DNA from 3 places in the Streptomyces yunnanensis genome. Region 2 is predicted to be linked to each of the others. Evidence: riboswitches for the same ligand, from Rfam matches in the RefSeq annotation. Region 2 holds a riboswitch; each other region holds the start of a gene.
The links. Region 2 has a riboswitch for magnesium ahead of MOV08_RS42575 (NRAMP family divalent metal transporter). Riboswitches for the same ligand answer to the same signal wherever they lie in the genome.
Positions count from the first base shown of each region.

Region 1 (5,631 bases), 8.1 Mb from region 2:
GCGTGGGCTGCGTCAGATGCAGTCGGCGGGCCGCGCCGCTGATGCTGCCCGCTTCCGCGATGGCGACCACATAGCCAAGTAGCCTTAGCTCCATCCATACCTCCCAGGCATGGCAAGTATAGAGGGCAATGCCTGGGAGGCAGATGTGGAGGGGTTCTCGGGCCAGAGTGGAGGCGACGCACCGGCCGGACCGGAGCGCGCATCCGACCCCGAGGAGAACCATGAACCGCGAAGACCGCTACGCGTACGGCATGAAGGTGCTGGAGCAGGTGGACGGCGAGGCGGGAGCGCGGATCGTCGACTCCCTCGCCGACACCTCGCCGGAGCTGGGCCACCAGGTGGTGGCATGGGCCTTCGGCGACATGTACGCACGTCCCGAACTGGCGCCGCGAGAACGCCAGTTGGTGACCCTGGGGGTGCTCACCGCGCTCGGCGGCTGCGAGATCGAACTGGAGGTGCACCTCAACGCCGCGCTCAACGTCGGCCTGACCACCACCGAGATCACCGAGGCGCTGCTGCACTCGGCCGTGTACTGCGGCATGCCGCGGTCGATCAACGCCACGCTCGTCGCCAAGAAGGTCTTCGCCGAGCGTGGCCTGCTCCCCGTCACCAACCTCGGCTGAACGGTCCGACGCGGCGCGTGGGCGGCTGCCCGGCAGGGCGGAACCGGCGGACGGTGAAGGGGCCAAGGCGGTCGCCGCCCCTTCCGCGCCGGTCCGCACGCGGCGTTCGGAACGGGGCATCCGCACCTCGCGCGAGGTACACGTCGTGCCGGCGACCGCTACCGGGCGGGCCGGTGCGCGTCGTCGTGTCAGGCCAGTGCCCGCTGTTCCGGGGCGACTTCGGACTCGTCGAGGTGCCAGTGCAGGTCGCGGACGTCCGGCTCCAGGGAGAGCCGGGCGATGACCTGCTCCAGGGCCTGGGCGAGGTCGCCGGAGACGGTGACCGAGGCGCGGATGCCGGTGGTGTCCTCGGCGTCACGGCGGGCCCGGAGGCTGAGGGGGGTCAGGTCGGAGGCGGTGAGCGCCTGGAGGAGCAGGGCGCGGATGTGCGTCTCCGCCCGGCGCTCGCAGACCACGTGGACGGTGGCGTGCACGGCCGCGTCGGGGTCGGAACCGGACGCCGGGGCCCGGTCCAACAGCCGCCCCGCGGGGCGCAGCACGAGGTGCACCGCGAGCACGGCGAGGGTGCCGAGGACGGCGAATTCGAGGCGCCCGGAGGCGGCCAGGACGCCGACCGCGGCCGAGCACCACAGGGTGGCCGCGGTGTTCAGCCCGCGCACCCCGGCGCCGTCGCGCAGGATCACCCCGCCGCCGAGGAAGCCGATGCCGGAGACGACGTAGGAGGCGACCCGGGTGGGGCTGCCGGAGTCCCCGACGGCGGTGCTGTAGAGGACGAAGAGGGTGGCGCCGGCGGCGACCAGGGCGTTGGTGCGCAGCCCCGCCATCCGGGCGCGCCACTGGCGCTCGACCCCGATGAGTGCTCCGCAGGCCACACCGGTGGCGAGCCGGACCAGGAAGTCGACGATGGTCAGGGTGTGCACGGAGCACCTCCTCGGGGACGGGGAACGAGGGGACGGGGCCGGCGGTGGGCCGGCGCGGGGCCCGCCACGGGCCGGTGTCGGGCCCGTGGCGGGCCGGGGACCTCAGTGGCCGAGGGCGACCTGGACGATCTTGACGACGACTAGGACCATCGCGAGCAGCAGGTACGTCCGCAGGGCGGCCAGGCCGACCTTGTGCCCGGTGGAGAGGACCGGGCGGGTCAGCGTCTCCAGGGGCGGCATCCGCCAGTCGTCCCGGCCGGTGCGGTCCACCGGCCGGCCGCCGCGCGCCCAGCCCTTGCGGCGGCGCCGCACCTCCGCGTACCCGAGCGCCAGGACGCCCGCCCCGCCGCAGCCGGCCATGATGCCGAGGATGGTGCCCGGGCCGAGGTCCGGGAAGAGGACGGCGGCGGTGAGGATCACCGACAGGGTGACCAGGACGCCGACGACGGCGGCCGTGAAGGCGTTGGTCCGGCGGCCGTTGACCCAGGGGCCGAGCACCGCCCGGTCGTTGCACAGGAGCAGCAGGAAGACCGAGGCGGAGGGCAGCAGCACCCCGGCCAGGGTCTGCACGCCCTCGGTGAGCAGGCCCAGCGGCGAGCCGGGAATCAGCACGATCGCGGCGGCCGCGGCGACCAGGCCCGCGTAGACGCCGTAGAACCCCTTGGCGCCGCCGACGCCGCGGTGCAGGGAGTGCCGGATGCCGAAGACGTCGCCGATGGCGTAGGCGGTGGACAGGGACACCGCGAACGCGCCGATGATCGAGGCGTCCAGCAGGGCGATGGCGAACAGCACCCCGGCGAGCTTGCCGGCGTGGGCGGCCAGGCCGTGCGCGATGCCGGCGGTGTCGGTGAAGGCGCCGGCGCCCGAGGTGCCGGCGAATGCGGCGGCTGCGCAGCCCATCAGGGCGGCGGCGCCGAGCACCACGATGGCGATGCCGATCCACAGGTCGGCCTTCTCGTAGCCCATGTAGCGCGGGGTGATGCGCTTGTCGATGACGTAGGACTGCTGGAAGAACAGCTGCCAGGGGGCGACGGTGGTGCCGACGATGCCGATGATCAGCAGCATCACGGCCGACAACTGGCCCGGCCCGCCGGGGAGGTGCGGGACGACGAAGTCGTGGGCCATCTGGCCGGTGGACGGGTGGACCATGAAGTAGAGCGGGACGAGCAGCAGCGACGCCGCGCACAGCGCGATGGCGATCCGCTCGAACCGGCGGAACGACCCGGTGAAGGCGGAGGCGATGATCACGGCGGCGGCCAGCAGCACCGCGCCGACCTTGGGCAGTCCCAGGTAGCCGGCGGCGAGGGTGATGCCGATGAACTCCGTCACCAGCGTCAGCGCGTTGAGCAGGAACAGGTCGATGACCGAGAACGCGCCCCAGAACTTCCCGAACCGCTCCAGGATGAGCCGGGCGTGCCCCACGCCGGTGACGGCGCCCAGACGCAGCACCATCTCCTGGTTGACGTAGAGGACCGGGACGAGCAGGAGCAGGGTCCACAGCAGGTGGGTGCCGTAGTTCTGGCCGGCCTGGCCGTAGGTGGTGAAGGCGCCGGCGTCGTTGTCGCCGACCATCACGATCAGGCCGGGGCCGACGATGGCCAGCAGCGTCTTGAGCTTGGCGGACAGGCCCCGGCGCGGGGCGGTGTCGTCGTGCCGGATGGTGCCGAGCGCGCCGCGGATGTCACCGGTGTGCGCGTCGTCGAGCACCGCGGTGGCGTGCGGGGCCGGGGTCGTGGCCGCGGCCGTGGAACGGATCGTGGTGTCGGTCATGGCAACCTCCCAAGTCCCCCGAGCGGGGGAGGTGTTGGGGGCGCGGGGCAGTCATCTCCCCTGCGCGGGCGCGCAGCACGGCGACCCGTGACGGCGGTGGGCCGTACGGGGGCGTGGGGCGGCGGGGAGGCCGCGCAGGGGAGGTGACTACCGCGTGCCGGAAGTGAGCGAGGGCAGACGGAAGGGGGGCCGATGATGGCCCGGACTACTGCATTCCATGTCTCTCGCCTCCTTCCGGTCGGGGCGCGTCGGGCGCGCCGTCGTCGATCCGGCAAGGAGCGGACCGGTCGCCGTCGACCGGTTCACCCCTACTCGTCAGAGCTTTGGCACGTCACGGCGTAGCCCTGTGTGCGGGCAGCCACTTGGGGTCACCCCTTGGGCCGGGGAGACCTGTCCTGATCCGGAGCGTCTCTCGACGGGTGGGATCAGTGGCCTGTGTCCGTGACGACGCCTCACCGAACGAGGTGCTCGCTTCGTCAAACCTCTAGGAGTCTAGACCCTGCCCACGGGGTACTTGCACAGGGACGCAAGTTCTTGACCGAGTCTTAACCCCGCGGCGGATCCGTCCCGGCGTCCGGGACGGGCTGCTGGACACCGCTGCGACCTCGGGTGAGCATGAGGCGCATGTCCGAGAACCCCGAGCCCGGCAAGGCGGGCGAAGCCGGTACCGAAGCCGAGCGGCTGGACCGCATCGAGGCGCTGCTGGCGCCTGCCGTGGCGGGGGTGGAGGAGGCCGGACGGCGGCTGCGGCCGGCCTGGCGGCGGGTCACCCGCGGTGAGCCCCGCTGGCCCTCGACGCTCGCGATGCTGGTGGCGGTGGCGCTCCAGTGGCGGCTGCCGGAGCGGCTGGCGATCCATCCGGAGTGGCTGCTGCCGGGGCTGGAGACCGCGCTGGTGCTGGTGCTGGTGGCGGCCGACCCGTACCGCATCGAGCGGGTCTCCCGGCTCTACCGGTGGGCGGGGCTGGTGCTGATCGCGATGATCAGCGCGGCCAACGGGTGGTCCGCGGTCCATCTGGTGATCGGCCTGGTGCGCGGCACCGAGGGCCAGGACGCCGGGGAGCTGCTGGCGACCGGCGGCGCCATCTGGGCCACCAACGTCATCGTCTTCGCGCTCTGGTACTGGGAGTGGGACCGCGGCGGCCCGGTCGCCCGGGTCCATGCCGTGCGCCGCTACCCCGACTTCCTCTTCCCGCAGATGGCGACGCCGGAGATGGCCCCGGAGCACTGGGAGCCGCAGTTCGCCGACTACCTGTACCTGTCCTTCACCAACGCCACCGCCTTCAGTCCGACCGACGTGATGCCGCTGACCCGCTGGGCGAAGCTGCTGATGCTGCTCCAGTCGGCGGTCTCGCTGCTGACGGTGGTGCTGGTGGTGGCCCGTGCGGTCAACATCCTCAAGTAGTCGGCCGCCGGGCCCGGTTGGGATGTCATCCGATGGGCGCCCCGAGGTGTAGAGGGGGCCTTTCGAGGGTATGGCGGCATCGTGACGGGACGGTGAGACGGGTCTGAGAACTTCATGAATACTTGTTCAATTGCGCAATCATTTGGCCAAGGCTTGACCGGTTGACCCGTAACCAATCGCTCACAAGGCTCTGACCTGCACTTTTGTCGCTTCGGGGCGGCGGTGCCGAAAACAATCTCCGGTCGGAGTCAATTCTTTCTCACGCCGTGGTCAGGCGCCGGGGCCGCTTTCCCGCTGCCGCCTGGCCAAGCGCGCATCGGCCGCATTCACAACACGTTCGAATGGTGGATCTGTGGGTCCCCAGCGAGAACCCATGCCTGGTCAGCGGCATCTCTAGTGGCGAATGTCCGAGGGTCTCCACCCACCGGCACCGACACAACAGAGGCATAACGATGTCGTCGCCCCTTCTCGAATCGTCCTTCGAGTCGTCAGAGCCACTGCCCGCACGGGCCGTTTACCGCACCGCCGGCACCCCGGCCCCGCGGACCCTGCTCGACGTGCTCGACGCCACCGCGGCCGCACACCCCCAGGCGATCGCCCTGGACACGGGCGCCGAGGTGATCACCTACCGCGACCTGTGCAGCGAGACCGAACGTCGTGCACGGCAGCTCAGGGACCTCGGAATCGGTCCCGGTGACCGGGTCGGAGTCCGCGTGCCCTCCGGAACCGCCGAGCTGTACCTGTCGATCCTCGCCGTCCTGCGCAGCGGAGCGGCGTACGTCCCGGTCGATGCCGACGACCCCGACGAGCGGGCCGCCACCGTCTTCCGGGAGGCCGCCGTCTGCGCCGTCCTCGGCCCGGCCGCCCCGCCGCCCGCCCTGGCCCGGCCCGCCGGGGCGCCACGTCCCCCGGGC
Region 1 is NZ_CP095749.1:1,543,236-1,548,866, reverse strand. It holds gene MOV08_RS06730 (LysR family transcriptional regulator) at 1-94, opposite strand, end outside; gene MOV08_RS06725 (carboxymuconolactone decarboxylase family protein) at 222-623, shown strand; gene MOV08_RS06720 (MgtC/SapB family protein) at 812-1,543, opposite strand; gene MOV08_RS06715 (NRAMP family divalent metal transporter) at 1,646-3,313, opposite strand; M-box (ykoK) riboswitch at 3,613-3,784, opposite strand; gene MOV08_RS06710 (DUF1345 domain-containing protein) at 3,938-4,717, shown strand; gene pls (epsilon-poly-L-lysine synthase Pls) at 5,170-5,631, shown strand, end outside.
Region 1: it holds a riboswitch for magnesium, as region 2 does, so the genes downstream of both, MOV08_RS06715 (NRAMP family divalent metal transporter) here and MOV08_RS42575 (NRAMP family divalent metal transporter) in region 2, are expected to answer to the same signal.

Region 2 (5,631 bases):
GAGACCGAGGACGGCGCCTGGCCCGGCAGGAACGGCGCGTTCAGGCCGGGCGCGAGCCTCAGCAGCCCGTACAGCAGCGCCACCAGCGCGGCCGCGACCAGCACATCCACCCACCGCAGACCGGGCCGCCGCCACACCGCCCGCGAGGGAAAACCACCCTCACCCGCCACCGGCACCACCTCCGTCTCCCGCACGCGCGCCCAGCGCCCATGCGGGAGACAGCGAACCACCCCCGGGAAACTTCAGGAATCACCCCGGCGGAGAACGGACGAACACCTACCGGACAGCGGAACGCACCCCGGCCCATGGCCAGCGCGCCACACGCGACGGGTCGTACGCGCGACCGTAGGAGGCCCCGGCCGTGTGTGCCACCGTCCGCCGGCTCCGGGAGGGGTATGCGCAGTCTTATCTCCTCAGCATTGATCACCAGGGCTGTCCGGCTCTGGCGGCGTGGCGTGCGCCGCCAGGTGCAGGACGGTGGCGAGCAGGGACGGCAGGTGCGGGTTGGTGGTGCGGAAGAGTGTGCGGTTGCCGTCACGGCGTACCGTGACCAGGCCCGCCGCCCGCAGCCGGGCCAGGCTCTGGGAGACGGCGGCGTAGTGTGCGCCGACGCGCTCCGTCAGCTCCCCGACCGAGAGTTCCTGTAGTGCCAGGGCCTGCAGCAGCTGGATCCGGATAGGTCCGGCCAGCGTCTTCAACATGGCGACCATGGCGCCGACTTCGGTATCCGCGAAAGGCGAGGTTGCCGTGCGGACGGGGAGGAGCACCACGTCAGGCTCCCGGACAGCATGCATCGGCCGCGCCCCTTCCCTGCTGGTGCGCCTGGGTGTCGGGTGTCGGGGTGCGGCACTGGTGCCAGTGCAGATCGCGGACGTACGGCACGCGGGAGAGCTGGTCGACGAGGTGGTCCAGGGGGCCGGTATCCGGACCGTCCAGGGCAACCGTCGCTCGCAGGTAGACGGTGGCACCGTGTCGGATGGCGTGCAGGGCCTGAAGGTGGGCGCCGGGTCTGCTGAGGGCCAGCACGCACAGCGCGCGTATCTTGGCTGCCGCCTGGTGGTCGCAGTGGATATGGATCGTGGCGAGAGTCGGGGCCGGGGTGGTGGGCGGCCCGCTCTTCTTCGCATGCGTACGGGGCAGGAATCGCATGGGTACCTCGTGAGTGACTTCCGGTCGGGAAGCGGTGGGAGGGGAAGGGGGTCAGGCGGTGTTCCCGGAGCGGTTTCCGGGCACCAGCTGAGGGTTCAACGCGTAGCCGATCCGACGCACGGTGCGGATCAGCGCCCGGTGGTCGGGCCCGAGCTTGCGACGCAGGCGGGCGATGTGGACGTCTACGGTGCGCAGATCGCCCATGGGCGCCTGCTGCCATACCAGTTCCATCAGCCGGCGGCGAGTGTGGACGCGGTCGGGGTAGGCGGCGAGATGGGCGATCAGCTCGAACTCCATGCAGGTGAGGGAGAGTTGGCGACCATCGACGGAGGCGCGACGGATCGCGCAGTCGATGACGAGGCTGTTCACGCGGTACACGGGAGCCTGGGGCGGCTCCGAGGCCGCGTGTGCGTGCGGTGACTGCGGGACGGGCCAGGGCGTGGCACGCCCCCGCGGTGCGGGTGCAGGTGCGGTCGCTCGGTCGTGGTGGACACGGTCAGCAGTGCGGTGGCGCAGCGCCATGTCGTCTCCTGTCGGCTCGGTGTGTTGACGACAGTCGTGGTGGGGGCGTCGGGCTCCGGCGGCGGCGCCTACTTCGGGCGCTGGCGGCATGGCGGGGAGCGGCCGTCTGTCAGAGGAACGGTCCGGATGGGGCGAGGGGCGCCCTGACGTCCCCGGGGTAGGGAAGAACGTGCGGATTCCTACGGATGTGGCGTTCGCGGAGCCGCTAGTGCCACGTGGCTTCGAGGTGGGGTCGGCCATCGGGGCCGGTGACGGTGTGCCAGTGAGCGTGCGGCCGAGTGGGTCGCTCCCGGCAGGTGGCCCCGGCTGCGGATGCCTGACCGGGGAGTGCGCGGAGAACGGTGCTGTCGAGAGGGCTGTCGGCGATGCGCCGTACCACTGCGGAGAGAAAGCCGAGGATGGCGCGGCCGGTGTGCCAACGGTGGGTGGAGGGGCGGTGGATGTGGACAGCGGTGAAGACGGACATGCGGGAGTCACCTCCGTAAGGCGGCGCGCTGTCGGCGTAGGACAGGCGTGGCCGGGGCGGGTGAACGATTCAGTGGTGTGCGGGCTTCAGCACCCGCGTGGCGCTACGGACCGTGTCAGCCTCGGGTGGCCGAGGCGGCGGCTTCGGTGATGCGCTCGGCCGCGGGCAGTGGCAGGTCGGCGAAGCGGGCGAGCCAGTGGGCGTCGTGGCCCTGCTGGGCGAGGAGGTAGGCCAGGTGCACGCGTGGCTCGTAGCGGGCGTGCGGGTCGCGCGGGCAGGGGCAGGTACTGGGGCCGTCGAGCAGGTAGTCCCGCTCGGTGCCGTCGTACAGGGCCAGGTGCACACGCGGACAGATGTGGCCGGTGGCATTCGGGCCGGGCCCGTTGTCGGTGATGTGGTGGTGCCGTCGGGCCGGTGCGGTGAGCTTGGTGAGGTGCGGGAGAAGACGCATGGGGCCCTCCCTTCTCCGCGAGGGGTTGGTGGGGTGGCGGCGGGCGGGGAGGTCCCGCCGCCACCCCGACACGGGAGTGGTCAGTTTCCGACGTGCGTGGGTCAGCTGCCGAGGGCGACCTGGACGATCTTGATGACGACCAGGACCATCGCGATCAGCAGGTAGGTGCGCAGGGCGCCCATGCCGATCTTGCGGCCGGTGGACATGACCGGCCGGGTCAGCGTCTCCAGCGGCGGCATCCGCCAGTTGTCGCGGCCGGTGCGGTCGATGGGGTCTTCCTTGGTGGCGGTGCGCTGGCGGGTGAAGGCGTAGCCGGCGGCCAGCACCCCGGCGACGCCGCAGCCGGCCATGATGTCGAGGATGGCGCCCGCGCTGATGTCGGGGAAGAGCACCGAGGCGGTCAGGATGATCGACAGCGTCACCAGGACGCCGACGACCGCCGCGGTGAAGGCGTTGGTCTTGGGTCCGTTCACCCACGGTCCGAGGACCTGCTTGTCGTTGCAGAGCAGCAGCAGGAAGACGGAGGCGGAGGGCAGCAGGACGCCGGCGAGGGTCTGCACCCCCTGGGTGAGCAGACCGAGCGGGGAGCCGGGGATCAGCACGATGGTGGCCGCGATGGCGACCAGGCCGGCGTAGACGGCGTAGAAGCCCTTGGCGCCCTTGACCCCCCGGTGCAGGGAGTGCTTCATCCCGAACACGTCACCGATCGCGTACGCGGTGGACAGCGACACCGCGAACGCGCCGATGATCGAGGCGTCCAGCAGGGCGATCGCGAAGAGGACACCGGCGACCTTGCCGGCCTTGGCCGAGATGCCGGTGATCAGGCCCGCGGTGTCGGTGAAGTTCCCGAACCCCTTCGTCCCGGCGAACGCTGCCGCCACCAGGCCCATCAGGGCGGCCGCGCCGACGATCACGACCGCGATACCGATCCACAGGTCGGCCTTCTCGTATTTCATGAAGCGCGGGGTGATGCGCTTGTCGATCACGTACGACTGCTGAAAGAACAGCTGCCAGGGTGCCACCGTAGTGCCCACGATGCCGATGATCAGCAGCATGACGGTGGCCAGCTCGCCGCTGCCGCCGGGGATGACCGGGGTCACGAAGTCGTGGGCCATCTGCGAGGTCTTGGGGTGGAGCATGAAGTAGAGCGGGACCAGGAGCAGCGAGGCGGCGCACAGGGTCACGGCGATCCGCTCGAAGCGGCGGAAGGAGCCGGTGAACGCGGAGGCGATGATGATGGCGGCGGCCAGGATCACCGAGGCGGCCTTCGGTAGCCCCAGATAGTCGGCGGCCATGGTGATGCCGATGAACTCGGTCACCAGCGTCAGCGCGTTGAGCAGGAACAGGTCGATGACGGAGAACGCGCCCCAGAACTTCCCGAACCGCTCCAGGATGAGGCGGGCGTGCCCGACGCCGGTGACGGCGCCGAGACGCAGCACCATCTCCTGGTTGACGTACAGGACGGGGATGAGCAGGAGCAGGGTCCACAGCAGCTGGGTGCCGTAGTTCTGACCGGCCTGACCGTAGGTGGCGAAGGCGCCGGCGTCGTTGTCACCGACCATCACGATCAGGCCGGGCCCGACGATCGCCAGCAGCGTCTTGAGCTTGGCGGACAGGCCCCGGCGCTCGCCGGTGTCGTCGTGCTTGATGGTGCCGAGCGCACCGCGGATGTCGCCCACGTGCGCGTCGTCGAGGACTGCGCTGCGCGGTGCGGGAATGGTCTTTTCGTTGATCACGTTGGTCATGGCGGGCCTCCCAATTCCCCCGTTGGGGAGCGGCGTTGAGGGCGCGCGGGAGCCATCCCCCTGCGAGCGCGCAGCCCGGACACCCGAGGCAGCCCAAGAGGCCGCACCGGTGTCAGGAACGGGGATGCGAGTGCGCGCGGGAGAGGTGGTTACCGCGTACCGGAGGTCGAGAAAGGCATACGAATCCGGATGACGGGCCTACTGTGGCCCGGACTACTGCAACTGCAGTCCATGTCTCTCGCCTCCTCCCGGCCGGAGCGCACGTGGGCGCTGGACGACGCGGCAAGGAGCGGACCAGCCCCGATGACTGGTTCACCCCAACTCGTCAGAGCTTTGGCACTGCACGGCGTATTCCACCTGTGGGGGAAGCCACTTGGGGTCACCCCTTAGGCCGGGGAGACCTGTCCTGAACCTGGGCGTCTCTCGACGTCGTGGGGTCAGTGGCCTGTGTCCGTGCAGACGCCTCACCGAACGAGGTGCCTTCTTCAAACCTCCAGAAGCATAGCGGCATAGTTGCGAAATAGCGCAACTACTTGGCGAAGTCTTGACACACCTCGTAACGGAACATGTTCCCGGCCCCAGTCGGCTTCTCCCTGTGGCGGAGTGGGCGCCCGCGTCGCCTCTGTGGCCTTGCGGGGCGAGGCTCCCGCTGGTTGGTCCGTGCCTGGTCTGGATCTGGCCTCAATCACTGGAAGTCGAGAAGGCTCTCGAAGGCGGTCCATCACGTGGGCGCCGCCTGTGCCCGGCTCATGCCCAACCAGGGCGTGGGTCATAAGGTCCTGGCAGGCCAACTGGCCGGCGGACATTGCGATCGGAGGGGCAGGCTGGCCGTGGGCGTGGCGTCTGTTCAGTTCTTGCGTGCGGTTACGGGCGCGGAGGAGGGGTGTTCTCCGCTGTCTGAGGTGGGCATGCCGATGGCGACCTGGTTGGCGCTCCGGCTGGCTGGCTTGTGTTCGGCGCCTGTCTGGGCCCGCAGCGGCCGATCCTGCCACGCGTCTTGCTGCACCGACGCAGAAGTGACCTCCACCAGCTCGGCGATTTCCCCCTGGAGGCGCCATCGGTCCGCTGTGTGGCCGACCACGTTCTCCTTGATGTGGGGCGGGATCTCCCTCAAGCTCACGGACTCCGGTACGACGCCGGCGGCCGCTGCCTCGACCCGCCGGCGATCCCCTCATGAAGCTCCGCGCCGGGGCGCCGAGTGACGGCTGTTGCCGACGAGTCGGCCGACCCCATGACCTCGACGTTGCCCAGCTGACTCAAAAGTGCGCCTGGCGCTGCAGGGCCCCGCCGGGAGGTCC
Region 2 is NZ_CP095749.1:9,668,117-9,673,747, forward strand. It holds gene MOV08_RS42550 (ABC transporter permease) at 1-194, opposite strand, end outside; gene MOV08_RS42555 (ArsR/SmtB family transcription factor) at 414-794, opposite strand; gene MOV08_RS42560 (hypothetical protein) at 772-1,149, opposite strand; gene MOV08_RS42565 (winged helix-turn-helix domain-containing protein) at 1,201-1,518, opposite strand; gene MOV08_RS42570 (hypothetical protein) at 2,253-2,588, opposite strand; gene MOV08_RS42575 (NRAMP family divalent metal transporter) at 2,690-4,333, opposite strand; M-box (ykoK) riboswitch at 4,643-4,816, opposite strand; gene MOV08_RS42580 (hypothetical protein) at 5,181-5,453, opposite strand.

Region 3 (5,631 bases), 2.1 Mb from region 2:
AGCCGGGGCGAAGTCCGTTCTCACGCAGGAGGGTCGCCGATGTTCGTGGGCCGTTGCTCGCTCCGGGCGGACGGTCAGGCAGTGCTCGGAGGGATGTTGTCGGGGTACAGGTGCCAGCGCAGATCACGCACCTGGGGTTCGTGTGTCAGGTGGACGACCAGTCGTTCCAGGGCAGCGGCTGCGGGGCTTTCCGGGGTGAGTGTCATCTGCAGGAGAACACCGACGCTGCCGTCCCGATTGATGGTGTGCACACTGTGCAGGCACGTGTCGGTGTCCGCGAACGCGAGGAAGCACAGGGCGCGTACCTTCTTCTCGACGCTGCGGTCGCACACGGCCTGGAGCGTGCAGTGGGTCGGTACGGGACGCACGACGACCGTCGTGCGCCGGGTAAGCGGGCGAAACCGGATTTTCATGCGGGCACCTTGCGAGCTGACCGGCTAACGGAGCCTGGTAGGTGAGCAGTTGGCTGCCGTTACAGCCGGTTTGCTCTCCGCGCAGGGGTCGTGGGCTGCACGGGCTGTCGTGACGTGGGCCTTCCAGGGGCGACGGTGTCCAGGTGCCAGTGGAGTTCGTGGACGGCGGGATTCAGCCAGACGTCGGCGATCAGTTGGCCCAGTGGCGCCGTGATGGGGCCTGAGGTCGTGAAATGCGCCTCCAGGTGGACGACGTCCGGACCGGCAGCCAGGACGCGGGGCTCGCCGGTTCCCACGCCGTGGGCTTGAAGGGCCTGGGAGAGCCGGGCCCGTATGTGAGGCTCCGCTTCGGGGTCGCAGCGGGCATGGACAGTCGCCACAACGGTGGGCTCGGTGGGAGAAGGCGGGGAGCGGTCGATGAGTTGTCTGACGCTGGCGAGCAGCAGAGCGTTCACAAAGGCCATGGCGGGGCCTCCTCTCCGTCGTCGGGCGTTGTGGTTGCCGTGGTCAAGAAGCCGAATGCCGAGGGGACTTGAGGTGCCCGACACCGTCCGCGATCCGCCGAACGGTCTGGTGGAGGAGGGACCGCACGGCACGGATGACGCGTGGCGCCGCGTACCAGGGACGGGCAAGGAAGAGGACGGACATCGAGGTCACCTCCTTGAGGCGGCATACCGGCAGCTGGGCATGGAACACCGAGAAGTAGCGGGCGGTCAGTGGGGACGCCAGGGAAGTCGGCGACCGGGGACGGTGATGGTGTGTCAGTGGGCGTGCGGGCGAGCGGACCGCTCCTTGTCGGTGGCCCTGGTGACAGAGGCCGGGCCGGGGAGAGTGCGCAGGACGGGGCTGTCGAGGGGGCTGTCGGCGATGCGCCGTACCACTGTGGCGAGCAGACCGAGGATGGCGCGGCCGGTGTTCCGGCTTCGGGCGGAGGGGCGGTGGATGGCGGGGCGGTGGATGTGGACAGCGGTGAAGACGGACATGCGGGAGATTCACCTCCGATAAGCGGCGCGGTCGGCTGCGGGCAGGCGTGGCCGAGGGCGGGTGAACGATTCAGTGGTGTGCGGGCTTCAGCGTCCGCGCGGCGCTGGGGCCCGAGTCAGGCGTGGACGGCCAGGGTGATGGCTTCGGTGATGCGCTCGGCCGCAGGGAGCGGCAGGTCGGTGAAGCGGGCGAGCCAGTGGGCGCCGTGGCCCTGCCGGGCAAGGACATAGGCCAGGTGCACGCGTGGTTCGTAGCGGGCGTGTGGGCCCTGGGGGTGGGGGCAGGTGCTGGGGACGTCGAGCAGGTAGTCCCGCTCGGTGCCGTCGTACAGGGCCAGGCGCACACGCGGACAGATGTGGCCGGTGGCGTTCGGGCCGGGCCCGTTGTCGGTGATGTGGTGGTGTCGTCGGGCCGGTGCGGTGAGTTTGGTCAGGTGCGGGAGAAAGCGCATCGGTGGCCTCCCTTCTCCGTGAGGGGGCGGTGGGCGGGGAGGTCCCGCCACCACCCGGCCAGGTGAGTGGTCAGTTACCGAGGGCGACCTGGACGATCTTGATGACGACCAGGACCATCGCGATCAGCAGGTAGGTGCGCAGAGCGCCCATGCCGATCTTGCGGCCGGTGGACATGACCGGCCGGGTCAGCGTCTCCAGCGGCGGCATCCGCCACGAGTCGCGGCCGGTGCGGTCGATCGGGTCTTCCTTGGTGGCGGTGCGCCGGCGGGTGAAGGCGTAGCCGGCGGCCAGCACCCCGGCGACACCGCAGCCGGCCATGATGTCCAGGATCATGTTGGAGCTGATGCCCGGGAAGAGCACCGAGGCGGTCAGGATGATCGACAGCGACACCAGGACACCGACGACCGCCGCCGTGAAGGCGTTGGTCTTCGGGCCGTTCACCCACGGTCCCAGGACCTGCTTGTCGTTGCAGAGCAGCAGCAGGAAGACGGAGGCGGAGGGCAGCAGGACGCCGGCGAGGGTCTGCACCCCCTGGGTGAGCAGACCGAGCGGGGAGCCGGGGATCAGCACGATGGTGGCCGCGGCGGCGACCAGGCCGGCGTAGACGGCGTAGAAGCCCTTGGCGCCCTTGACCCCCCGGTGCAGGGAGTGCTTCATCCCGAACACGTCACCGATCGCGTACGCGGTGGACAGCGACACCGCGAACGCGCCGATGATCGAGGCATCCAGCAGGGCGATCGCGAAGAGGACGCCGGCGACCTTGCCGGCCTTGGCCGAGATGCCGGTGATCAGGCCCGCGGTGTCGTCGAAGTTCCCGAACCCCTTCGTCCCGGCGAACGCTGCCGCCACCAGGCCCATCAGGGCGGCCGCACCGATGACGACGATGGCGATGCCGATCCACAGGTCGGCCTTCTCGTACTTCATGAAGCGCGGGGTGATGCGCTTGTCGATCACGTACGACTGCTGAAAGAACAACTGCCAGGGCGCCACCGTGGTGCCCACGATCCCGATGATCAGCAGCATCACGGTCGCTAGCTCGCCGCTGCCGCCGGGGATGACCGGGGTCACGAAGTCGTGCGCCATCTGCGAGGTCTTGGGGTGGAGCATGAAGTAGAGCGGGACCAGGAGCAGCGAGGCGGCGCACAGGGCCACGGCGATCCGCTCAAAACGGCGGAAGGAGCCGGTGAACGCGGAGGCGATGATGATGGCGGCGGCCAGGATCACCGAGGCGGCCTTCGGCAGGCCCAGATAGTCCGCGGCCATGGTGATGCCGATGAACTCCGTCACCAGCGTCAGCGCGTTGAGCAGGAACAGGTCGATGACGGAGAACGCGCCCCAGAACTTCCCGAACCGCTCCAGGATCAGCCGCGCGTGCCCCACCCCGGTCACCGCGCCGAGACGCAGCACCATCTCCTGGTTGACGTACAGGACGGGGATGAGCAGGAGCAGGGTCCACAGCAGCTGGGTGCCGTAGTTCTGACCGGCCTGGCCGTAGGTGGCGAAGGCGCCGGCGTCGTTGTCACCGACCATCACGATCAGGCCGGGGCCGACGATCGCCAGCAGCGTCTTGAACTTCGCGGACAGACCCCGGCGCTCTCCGGTGTCGTCGTGCTTGATGGTGCCGAGCGCACCGCGGATGTCGCCCACGTGCGCGTCGTCGAGGACTGCGCTGCGCTGTGCGGGAGCGGTGGGGTGGGTGAGCGTCGTTTCGGTCATGACAGACCTCCCGTTCCCCCGAAGGGGGAGGTTTTGGGCATGCCTGGGCAACGCGCACGCTGCACGCGCAGGCCGGCGGCCCGGGACGGCGTCAAGCCGCACGGGTGCCGGGCGCTGGAACAGGGACGCGAGTACGCGCAGAAGGTGGTTACCGCATGCCGGGACAGGGCGAGAACAGGCGGAGGCGGGGCCTACTGTGGCCCGGACTACTGCAACCGCAATCCATGTCTCTCGCCTCCTCCCGGCCGGGGCGCGCAATCGCGCCAATCGACTCGGCAAAGAGCAGACCGGCCCGCATGGCCGGTTCACCCCAACTCGTCAGAGCTTTGGCACTGCACGGCGTAATCCTGTGGGGGCAGCCACTTGGGGTCACCCCTTAAGTCGGGGAGACCTGTCCTGAACCTGGGCGTCTCTCGACGTCGTGGGGTCAGTGGCCTGTGTCCGTGCAGACGCCTCACCGAACGAGGTGCCTTGTTTCAAACCTCCACGAGTGTGCCTGCCACTTGCATATCGACGCAACTACTTGACTCATTCTTGACCACCGCTGCCCGGTGCGGCACCTCTCACGGTGCTGTTCCGACTGGGGGTGGTGCAGCATCGGGTCGATGGTCCGTGCCGGCAAGCCTTCGAGGGCCTCGGAGATCGCGCCCGGGATAACTCTTGCAGTGCAGCTGGCGGCGGTATCGCGGCGGGCGACCGAGGGCAGTTCCCCCGTGTGGCAATCCCCATAGACCTCGCTCGGTTGCGCGATCTTGCAACTAACGTGGAGCCCTGATGCGTCCCATTTGTCATCGACAGATCACCGGATGGCCGATCGGACAGACTGGGTACATGCAAGAGCGGCAAGCCGGAGCGACGGCCAGCGGCAGGGTATGGGGAGAAGGCCAGCAGTCGACATGTCCCTCCTGGGTGGTATCGGCGCCCGCCACAACGTACCGATCTTCTCCGGCGGCGAGAGGATCCAGAGGCTCCGGCCGCCGAGGATGTCTGGTGGGGCTGACCCTCTGCGCCGTACTCGTGATCGCCGCCGCCCTTGGCGTCGTCTGGTGGCTGACCCGGCCGCCTGCACTGCCCACTATTCCCCCTCAGTATCTGGCGACCGTTCAGTCGGCCACCAAAGCCTGCCCGGAGCTGAGCGTTCCGATGTTGGCCGCGCAACTCGACGCGGAGAGCCACTGGAACCCGCAGGCAGACTCTGGCCAAGCCCAGGGCATCGCCCAGTTCCACCCGTCGACCTGGGCGGAGTGGGGCAAGGACCACACCGGTGATGGCAAGGCCGACGTGTGGAACCCAGCCGACGCCATCCCGGCTCAGGGCGCCTACATGTGCCACCTGTTCAAGGAGGCCAAGGGCATCCCCGGCGACCCCACCCAGCTTGCCCTCGCCGCGTACAACGCGGGCCCCGGCGCGGTGCTCAAGGCCCAGGGCATCCCACGGATCCCCGAGACGCAGAACTACGTCAAACGGATCGAGGCACTGATCCCGAAGTACACCCAGACCTATGCCAAGCAGATCAGCGTGGCACCCAGCCCTCCGGGCAACTGACGACCACACAGTTAGCGCCAAGCGAAACAGCAGGATTGGGCATGACGCCGAGAGAGGTGAACCAGGCGTCGCCCACGCCTTCCGGCGACCGTGGCCGGCCCTGCGGCTTCCCCGGATGGTGGCGTAGGTGCACCCGGACGGCGACTGCGGCGAAGAGCGCGACGGCCGGTACCAGCACCACACATTCGACCATGAGCCGGTCACAGGCTGGGGCAGGCCGAGGGCCGTCCATGCGAGCAGCGCGACCCGGACGGTACCGAGCCCCGCCGCACCCTGAACGGTGCGCGGGAGGCGGCGTACGAAGCGGATGCCGAGTGCTCTCCTGCTTCATCCGAGGCGTCTACCGCCCGGTCCGTGCCGCTTACTGTGATGCACTGCCACAGAGCGCGGGCCGACGGCTGTCCCGACTGTCCATTCATCGATGGTGGCTAGATCCAGATCGGCATCGTGGGCGATGTCCTCGTGTCGGAACGGTTCAGTGTGCGGCGAGCACGGCCTGGCGCAGAGCGTCCGCGCCGGGC
Region 3 is NZ_CP095749.1:7,534,497-7,540,127, forward strand. It holds gene MOV08_RS32915 (hypothetical protein) at 75-413, opposite strand; gene MOV08_RS32920 (hypothetical protein) at 473-877, opposite strand; gene MOV08_RS32925 (hypothetical protein) at 1,175-1,396, opposite strand; gene MOV08_RS32930 (hypothetical protein) at 1,513-1,848, opposite strand; gene MOV08_RS32935 (NRAMP family divalent metal transporter) at 1,919-3,565, opposite strand; M-box (ykoK) riboswitch at 3,868-4,038, opposite strand; gene MOV08_RS32940 (lytic transglycosylase domain-containing protein) at 4,556-5,110, shown strand.
Region 3: it holds a riboswitch for magnesium, as region 2 does, so the genes downstream of both, MOV08_RS32935 (NRAMP family divalent metal transporter) here and MOV08_RS42575 (NRAMP family divalent metal transporter) in region 2, are expected to answer to the same signal.